Regions from separate parts of the Shewanella sp. KCT genome, predicted to be linked through region 2. Evidence: predicted binding sites of a transcription regulator. Region 2 holds the regulator's gene; the other holds the start of a gene.
What was found. The regulator sigma-54, encoded in region 2, starts transcription at its own class of promoters, with help from an activator protein. The targets are predictions, from matches to a motif close to GTTGGCACGNNNNTNGNNT.
Positions count from the first base shown of each region.

Region 1 (4,914 bases), on a different contig from region 2:
CAGGCGACTCTCTAGCATGGCGCCGACTGGATCCAGACGACTCTTCTGCTCGGTCAGCAGTGAGGTCACTTGATGTGTCAGTAGGTTGCGAAGTGATGCCAGCTCCTCACGCATAGACTCGAGTTCGCAGCCGGCCGGCGCGCTCTTATCGCGCTTTGCACGGTTAAAATTCTGGCTCTCATGTGTGTTGGCATGGGGATTAGCCTGCATGCTGCCATGCATATTAGGCGCTGCCATCTCATCGCTTGGCGCCTTCAATCCCTGGGCCCAGGCAGGCATCTCGAGTGCTTCATTCGATTGGCTTAGCTGCTGACTGACGCGATTTTGTTGACGCTCGAGCAGAGCCTGCAGCGAATCGGCCACGGGTGATGGCTGTTTTTTTGACTCTGCCTTGATAGGTTGACGACCGATAGAGACCTTCTCCTCGGCAAGGTCGAGAAAGCTAGGTGATAGAGGCGCCGTATCGCTCGACTTCGCCGCGCTAGGCTTAGGTTCGTCGTAGTCGACCGCCGCGACGATCTCGATACCGCCGGTAACTTTCTTGTTCGACATGATCACCGCATCCGAACCTAATGTCTCTTTCACCTGGGCCAATGCAGAGCGCATATCTTTTGCCAAAAAACGTTTTATTTTCACTTAAATACCCTCTACTGGCCGACCGCTGATACGATGCGAATTTGTTTCTCATCAGGCACCTCTTGGTAAGAGATCACCCGCAGATTTGGAATCGTATGTTTAACAAAACGCGACAGCGTCGAACGTAACATACCCGATGTCAGTAGGATGGCTGGTTGGCCCACCATCTCCTGACGCTGGGATGCGTCGAGTAACGACTTTTGCATCCTCTCGGCAAGGCTAGGTTCGATATTCGGCCCCTCGCCTCCCGTTGCCTGCATAGACTGATGCAACATCTGTTCCAATTCAGGCGCCAAAGTAATGACAGGAATTTCCGGCTCTGGGCCGCTTATTTCTTGAACAATCATGCGTTTAAGTGCAATACGTACCGCGGCGGTAAGCACCTCCGTATCGTTACTCTTAGGCCCGTACTCGAGTAGCGTCTGAACTATGGTTTTCAGGTCGCGGATCGACACGCCTTCGTTAAGCAGGTTCTGCATCACCTTGACCACAGTGCCCAGCGGCAAGACATCGGGAATGAAGCCACTGACCAGCTTAGGCGAATGCTTGGCCAGCATATCCATCAGCTGCTGCACCTCTTCGTAGCCCAGCAACTTGGAGGCGTTATTGGTTAACAGCTGACTCAGGTGAGTCGCCACTACGGTGGCGGCATCCACCACGGTATAACCTAGCGTCTGAGCATGTTCTCTGAGCTCAGGGGCGATCCACACAGCTTCCAAGCCGAAGGCGGGATCTGTGGTCTCGACACCATCAAGTTTGCCGTAGACCTGACCTGGGTTGATGGCCAGTTCACAATCGTGACGAATATCCGCCTCACCAGAGGCCACGCCCATCAGGGAGATACGATAGGTGTTTGGCGCGAGATCTAGATTATCGCGAATATGCACGGCGGGCACCAAGAAGCCCAGCTCTTGGGAGAGCTTCTTACGCACGCCCTTGATACGTCCCAGCAGCTCACCACCCTGGCCCTTATCCACCAGCGGGATCAGACGATAGCCCACCTCCAGACCAATGGTGTCCACCTGCTGCACATCATCCCAGCTAAGCTCTTTAGGCTTGGCATCGCCGGGAGTCGCAGGTGAGGTCTTAGCGATCTCCAAGGCGCGTTGTCTGTCGAGATCTTTCTTACGATGCAGAAAATAGGCACCGCCCGCGGTGATCAGGCCAAAGCTGAGAAAAGCGAAATGCGGCATGCCAGGCACTATGCCCATAGTCAGCAGGACGCCCGCGGCGATAGCCAGCGACTTAGGGTTGTCGAACATCTGGCTCATCACCATCTGTCCCATGTCGCCAGATTCATTCTGACGGGTCACCATCAAGGCCGCCGCGATGGAGAGCAAGAGGCCAGGGATCTGCGCCACCAGGCCGTCACCGATTGTCAACAGAGTGTAGATCTCGACCGCAGAGGAGAAGTCCAGCCCATGCTGCGCCATACCTATGACGAAGCCGCCCAGGATGTTGATCACCAGAATCATGATGCCGGCGATGGCATCCCCTTTTACAAACTTGGAGGCACCATCCATCGCACCGTAGAAATCGGCTTCCTTGGTTACTTCGGCGCGGCGAATACGGGCCTGATCCTGATTAAGGATCCCGGCGTTAAGGTCGGCGTCGATTGCCATCTGTTTACCTGGCATGGCATCCAGGGTAAAGCGAGCACTCACCTCAGAGATACGTCCGGCCCCCTTGGTGACCACGGCGAAGTTGATGATGATCAGGATAAGAAACACCACCAGACCCACGGCATAGTTACCGCCAATCACCACAGAGCCGAAGGCCTCAATCACCTTACCGGCAGCGTCGCCACCGTTGTGCCCCTCGAGCAAGACGATACGGGTCGAGGCGACGTTAAGCGCCAGACGCAGCAAGGTAGCAACCAGCAGCACAGTGGGAAAGGCAGCAAAATCCAGGGGGCGGTCGGTATAGATGGCCACTAGCAAGACCACCAGGGCCAAGGCGATATTAAAAGAGAACAGGATATCCAGCAGGAAGGCTGGCATGGGCAAGACGATCATCGCCAGCGCCGCAAGCACCAATATGGGCGTACCTATCCCTTTAAAATTGGCGGGTTTTACCTGTTTTATCTGACCGAGCGTTGCTTTCAAATCCATCAATCTAGCGCCTGAACTTTGACATCTAGCAAGGATTCAGCAAAAAGTACGCCAACTTAAGGCCGGCTTAGTTCGCAGCGACTCGAGCGGATAACAAACGAACAAATATCAAACAGTACAGACGCAAATTAAGAGTTAACCAGCTTAAAGCGTTAGTATTTTAGCTCATCTGGGATAGGCTGATTAATAGGGATAGGTGTCGGACGCTTACCACCTTTTTGCTGATACTGACGCAGCTGAAACACATAGGCCAGTACCTGGGCCACGGCGGTAAACAGCCCCTCCGGGATCTCCTGATCTATCTTAGTGGTGTGATAGATGGCCCTGGCCAGTGGCGGCGCCGAGACGATAGCGACATCATGCTCGCGGGCGATCTCACGAATCTTAAAGGCGACATCATCCACCCCTTTGGCAAGCACATAGGGCGCGGCAGCCTTGGTCACATCATACTTCACCGCCACGGCGTAATGTTCTGGGTTGACGACGATAACGTCGGCATTGGGCACCTCTGCCATCATACGCCGCTGCGCCATCTCACGCTGCATCTGACGCACCCGGCCTTTCATTTCCGGCTGCCCCTCGGTGTCCTTGTACTCATCCTTGATCTCCTGCTTGGTCATCCTCAGCTGTTTGTTATGGTTCCAGATCTGAAACGGCACATCGATCACCACGATAATCACGGTAGAGGAGCAGAGCACGATAAACATCCACACCAGCAGATCCAGCGCGTTATAGACGTTGCCCGGCAAATGCCCCTGGGACAGGGTAAGAATATCGGTGAAATAGTAGCTGAGCAAAAGATAAGCCATCAGGGCCACCACGGAGAACTTGGCGATCCCCTTGGTCAACTCCACCAGGGCCTGCACCCCGAACATACGCTTAAAGCCGCTAATGGGGTTCATCTTATTGCCCTTAGGCATGAACGCCTTAGCGGAGAAGGTGATCCCGCCGAGCACCACGTTACCCAGAAAAGCAACGAAGGCAAGAAACAGCACAAAGCTGGCCATAGGGATCGCCAGCTCCTTGAAGACCATCATCCAGATATTGAACAGACTATTGGTGTCGTAGATCTCCTGCCTGCTTATGGTAAACAGGTTCGTCATCACGCTCATCAACGACTGGCCCAAGCTCGGCCCTATGACGGCAAATCCCACCGCCGCCGACATCAACACAGCAGAGGTGCCCAGCTCCTTAGATCGGGCGACCTGCCCCTTCTCTCGCGCCTGTTCGCGTCGCCTGGGGGTCGCCTCTTCGGTCTTCTCCTGACTGGTATCGTTATCGGCCATCAGAAGCTCCCAGCAGTGCTACATTGCAGCTGCACCAGATCGCACAGCAACAACTGGGCCGAACGCCAGACCTCGTCGAAATGCGCCATGATAGGCGTCAAGGTCAACCAGAGAATAATCAAACCACTTACCATGGTCACGGGGAAACCGATGGCGAAGATGTTAAGCTGCGGCGAGGCGCGGGTCATCACCCCGAAAGAGAGGTTGATCAGCAAGAGCGCCACAATCGCCGAAATAGACATGGTCAGCGCCGCGCCGAACATATAGGCGCCCCAGTCCGCCAGACGCCGATAGCTGGCGATGCTTATTCCTTGCATAGACACGGGAATGGTATCGAAGCTGGCCACCAACATGCGGATCATCACCAGATGACCATCCACCGCCAGGAAGATCATGGTGGTCAGCAGTAAGAAGAAGTTACCGATAACCGGGGTCTGCTGGCCTGATCCGGGGTCCACCATGGAGGCGAAACCTAAGCTGGTCTGCATGCCAATGATCTGCCCGGTCAACACGAAGGTCTGCATGATAAGTAGGGTAACAAAGCCCATGGCGACGCCAATCAAGATCTGCTGCACGGTCACGAACACGGCGCCTAATGAAAATAGCTCGACCTCGGTATTGACCGGCAACATGGGAGCGATGGCGAAGGTGATTGCCACCGAGAGCAGCAGGCGCACCCGAGTCGGTGTGGTATTGGCGCCAAATACCGCCATCACCATCAACATGCTCGACACTCGAAACAGCGGCCACATATAGGCCGACAGCGTCTGCATGATTGTCGATAGCAAGATCTCCATCTCAGCGACGCTCGATAGCCGGACGGGCGCGGCGCTTCATGGCTAGCCCACCACCTGGGGGATAAGATTCACCATCTGCAAGAA
Region 1 covers NZ_LVDJ01000017.1:63,824-68,737, reverse strand. Annotated here, with positions in the region: gene flhF (flagellar biosynthesis protein FlhF) at 1-636, opposite strand, end outside; gene flhA (flagellar biosynthesis protein FlhA) at 648-2,747, opposite strand; gene flhB (flagellar biosynthesis protein FlhB) at 2,900-4,033, opposite strand; gene fliR (flagellar biosynthetic protein FliR) at 4,033-4,830, opposite strand; gene fliQ (flagellar biosynthesis protein FliQ) at 4,873-4,914, opposite strand, start outside.
Region 1: flhA (flagellar biosynthesis protein FlhA) is a predicted target of sigma-54. The motif match lies at 2,785-2,803, and genes of this name have one in related genera.

Region 2 (4,914 bases):
AAACATGAAGTCGGCTTCGGTCGGCATGCCATATTTAAAGCCGAAGGACTCGAAGTTGATCACCAGCTCCTTGTCGACCGTGCCCAGCAGGATCTCACGTACCTTGTCGCTCAACTCATAGATGTTGAGGTTAGAGGTGTCGATATAGTGATCCACGAGTTTGGCGATGGGGTCGAGCAGCTTGCCCTCGAGCTGAATTGCCTCCTTGAGGGAGACCTTAGAGCGTGACAGCGGGTGTAGTCTGCGGGTCTCGCTATAGCGCTTGAGCAGTACATTGTCGCTGGAGTTCAGGAAGAAGCTTAAGATTTCGGTATCTTTGGGGAGCTTGGCCAGCTGCTTTTCCAGCTGGATCTCTTCGCTGGGCATGTTGCGTACATCGACGCTGATGGCCACGAGATCGCTGCGTCCCTTGAGCTGCTCCAGCAGGGACTCCATCATCTGCAAGGGCAGATTGTCGACACAGTAGTAGCCTAGATCTTCTAGGACCCTGAGTGCGACGGATTTTCCCGATCCTGAGCGTCCGGATACCAAAACCAATTTCATTGGGTGATCACCTGATAGAGTTCGGATTCGTCTTGGGTCTTTCTTAGCTGCTTCATGATCGCCTTATCATTGAGCTTCTCGGCCATAGCGGCCAGGGTGCTAAGATGTTGCTCGCATTGATCTGCGGGCACCAATAACGCAAAAAGGATATCGACGGGCTGATTGTCAATGGCATCGAATGCGATTGGTTCAGCACATTTCACCAGTACGGCCACGGGTTGATCTATGTTAGTCAGCCGTCCGTGAGGAATCGCGATACCATTGCCTATACCTGTGCTGCCCATTTTCTCTCGAGCCAGAAGGCTTTCAAATATTTCTTGAGAGGAGAGGGTGGGGTACTGGACAGCGGCTAAGTCGCTGATAAGCTCCAGTACCTTTTTCTTACTGCCCGGAGTGGCGCAGGTGGTGCACTCCGGCCGCAGGATGGTACTCAGTTCCATCGTTAATGTTTAGTAAGCTTCTCTTTGTGTTTAATGACCTGACGATCGAGTTTGTCAATCAGGGAGTCTATCGCGGCATACATGTCCGCATGTTCGGATGTTGCGAACACTTCTCCGCCACGGAGATGTAACTTTGCCTCAACCTTCTGTTGCAACTTTTCGACATTTAATACAACGTGCACATTATTGATCTGATCGAAATGACGTTCAAGCTTTGTGAATTTCTCTTCGATGTAGCTTCGTAGAGATTGGGTGATCTCGATATGGTGCCCAGTCAGGTTTATTTGCATAAAGATAGTCCTCCAGTTTCCAGGTTTGTTTTATAAGCTCTTGCGCTGATTCGAGGGCGGTATAAGCATTGCCTCGCGATACTTGGCAATGGTGCGTCTAGCCACCTTAATACCCTGTTCGGCCAAGAGTTGAGCCATCTTGCTGTCGCTCAATGGCTTTTTCTGGTTTTCCGCAGCAACCAGCTTCTTGATGAAGGCACGTATTGCTGTTGAAGAGCACTCTCCGCCATCGTCGGTACCGACGTGACTGGAGAAGAAATATTTAAGCTCGAAGATCCCTCTCGGGGTATGCATATATTTTTGCGTGGTCACACGTGAGATGGTGGATTCATGCATCTCCACCGCCTCGGCGATGTCGTTCAGTACCATGGGCTTCATCGCCTCTTCGCCAAATTCGAAGAAACCTTGCTGGAAGTCGACGATACAGTTGGTCACCTTGAGCAGGGTCTCGTTGCGACTCTCCAGGCTCTTGAGGAACCATTTGGCTTCCTGCAGGTGACCGCGAATAAACTGGCCGTCCGCCTGACTCTTAGTGCTGCGGGCCATGGCGGCATACTGTTGGTTGACGTTGATCTTGGGCATGCTGTCTGGGTTGAGCTCGACTACCCAGCGTCCCTTCTTCTTGGTGACGGTCACATCTGGGATCACGTACTCGTCGCGGCTGGCGGTGATGGCGAGCCCTGGACGGGGATTCAGGGTCTGGATCAGGGCGATGGCATCCCTCAGCTCATCTTCCTTGAGCTTGGTCTTGCGCATCAGCAGGCGGAAGTCGCGTCCGGCGATGAGATCCAGGTGTTCCTTGATCAGCATGCGGGCGTTAGCGATGTGCGGCGTGTCGTCACTGTATTGGGCCAGCTGGATCGTCAGACATTCGCTGAGGTCGCGGGCCGCCACGCCAATAGGGTCGAAGTGTTGTACCCGTTTGAGCACCGCCTCGACCTCGTCGAGTTCGATCTCAGGGTCGCCCATGGCCTCGAGAATATCTTCACAGGTCTGGGTGAGGTAACCGCGCTCGTCGATAGCGTCGATGATGGCGGTAGCGATGGCCAGGTCGTTATCGGAAAAAGGGGTCAGGTTCTTCTGCCATTCCAGGTGTTCATACAGACCTTCGCTGGTCTCGCCCTGAAAAGGCATGTCGTCGTCGCGCATGGCGCCCGAGCTTGAGTTTGGCGAGGCGGTGTAGACCTCATCCCAGGTGGTATCCACCGGCAGCTCGTCAGGCATAGAGTCTTGAGTCAGGGCATCTGAGGTCTCGACCCCTGAGTTATCCTGGCTCGAATCCAGCTCTATCTTGTCGTCGTACTTGCTGTCGAAGCTGTCGCTGACGCTATCGTCTTGCAGCTCGATGCTGGCGCTCTCCTGCTCTTCATCCAACTCCAGTAGCGGGTTGGATTCTAATGCCTGCTGGATCTCCTGCTGCAACTCTAATGACGACAACTGCAACAGACGTATGGCCTGCTGTAGCTGGGGCGTCATGGTGAGATGCTGACCCATTTTGAGCTGAAGTGACGCTTTCATCGTACTGCTATTCCCTTGTTTCTAATTATAAAATGAGAAAGCTCTGGCTATATGTGCCGGACAAATATATCGGATAGTTCCTAAGGCCACAATTAACGCGTGGTTTTTCCTCTGTGGCCCCATTATAAGATTAACTATAGCTTGAATTGTTCACCTAAGTACACTGCTCGTACTTGCTGGTTGTCTAAGATTTCGGCGGGTGTGCCCTCGGCGATCAGATTACCATGGCTGACGATATAGGCTTTCTCACAGACATCTAATGTTTCGCGCACGTTATGGTCGGTGATCAACACCCCCAGGCCGCGATTCTTGAGCTGCTCAATGATCTTCTTGATGTCGATTACCGAGATGGGATCGACCCCGGCGAACGGCTCGTCGAGAAGAATAAACTTAGGGTTGGCGGCCAGCGCTCTGGCGATCTCCACCCGGCGACGTTCACCGCCCGAGAGCGCCATGCCGTGGCTGTCACGGATATGGGTAATATGAAACTCTTCCAGCAGGTGTTCCAGCTCCTCTTCGCGGCCATCGTTATTAAGATCGCTGCGGGTCTGGAGCACGGCCATGATGTTGTCCCGCACCGAGAGCTTACGGAAGATACTGGCTTCCTGAGGCAGGTAGCCTATGCCTTTGCGGGCGCGTAGGTGCATGGGGTCTAGCGTCAGGTCGTCATCGTCGATAAAGATGCGGCCCTTGTCGCTCTGTACCAGGCCGACGACCATGTAAAAGGTAGTGGTCTTGCCGGCGCCGTTTGGCCCCAACAGGCCGACGATCTGCCCGGTCTTTACCGTGAGGCTCACGTCTTGGACAACGGCACGACTCTTATAGCTCTTGGCGAGGTTCTCCGCCTTCAAGATCAGGTCTGTCATTGTTTTTCCTGTTCTGGTTTCTTCTCGGGCTTCTGCTCTGGCTGGATCTGTTCCTGATAGTTCTCAGGCTGAATGATGGTGATCACTCTGTCTTTGCCTGTGCTCTCGGCGATCAGCTGTTGCTGCTCTATGTTGTAGCGGATCTGCGAACCCGTGACTTGGCTGCCTTCCTGTTCCAGGGTGGCGTCGCCGATCAGTGTCAGGGTGCGGCTGGAAAGCTCGTAGCGGATCTCCTTGGCGCTGGCCGAGGCGGGGCGGCCATCTTCCATCACCTGAGAGTAGGTGGCCGGGTTGCCGGTAGCGATCAGTATCTTGCCGCTGTTCTTCTCTTTGCTGAAGGCACGCAGCTCACTGGCCAATATCTTGATAGAGCCTTGGGTGACCTCGACCGGACCGTGGAAGATGATCTGGTTGTTCTTAATGTCGGCTTCCTGGCTGGCGGCTGAGATCTTAACCTCTTGCAGCAGGTCGTTCACCTTGGCATGGGCGCCAATACTGACCAGGGGCAGCAGGCCCGCAAGAATAAGGCTATTTAGTTTCATATGTTCCTTCTACCTGACTCGTCAGTTTGATATTTTGGGCGTTGAGATCGGCATATAAGCCTTCCCCCGTGATGAGAAAATCACGCCCTGTGATCCGAATGCTTCTGTCGGATGTCATAATCATAGTATTGAGATCCAGCTCCAGATAGGTGGTCTCTATGGTCTGAATCGGTTCCTCTGGGCTAATGGCATCAATGATAACATTATTTTCCAGGGTGACCCGTCCGCTATTTTTGTCCAGTGTGCCCTTGGTGGATCTCAGGCGCCACTGGGCATCGCCGTTGTCGGGGTAGACCAGATAGATGGGCTGGGTAAAGTAGGTCTGGTTGCGTTCGGCGTAGTGTTCCATGTGACTGGCCGATACGCGACTGTTGATACCACCCTCATCATTGTATTGCACGCTCTTGAGATCCCGGACTATGTAGTCGGGACGATCGACATTATCCAGGGCCAGCTCTTCGCTGCCCTTTTTCGACTGAACCTGCCAATAGAGGATCAGTGCTGTGCCGAAGAAGGCGATGATCGCCAGCGTGACTCTGTTCATATGCTCATTCCGTGGGCTGAGGCAAACTTATCCTGGCTGAGCAGGATGAGATCCGTCAGTTCACGCAGCGCGCCGTGGCCGCCCTTGATATGGGTAACCATGTCGGCGTGTTGGCGCACATAGGGATGACCGTCGGCCACGCACACAGACAGGCCAACCTGCTCCATCACG
Region 2 covers NZ_LVDJ01000008.1:160,638-165,551, forward strand. Annotated here, with positions in the region: gene rapZ (RNase adapter RapZ) at 1-543, opposite strand, end outside; gene ptsN (PTS IIA-like nitrogen regulatory protein PtsN) at 540-983, opposite strand; gene hpf (ribosome hibernation promoting factor) at 986-1,273, opposite strand; gene AYI87_RS13105 (RNA polymerase factor sigma-54) at 1,304-2,791, opposite strand; gene lptB (LPS export ABC transporter ATP-binding protein) at 2,926-3,657, opposite strand; gene lptA (lipopolysaccharide transport periplasmic protein LptA) at 3,654-4,199, opposite strand; gene lptC (LPS export ABC transporter periplasmic protein LptC) at 4,186-4,743, opposite strand; gene kdsC (3-deoxy-manno-octulosonate-8-phosphatase KdsC) at 4,740-4,914, opposite strand, start outside.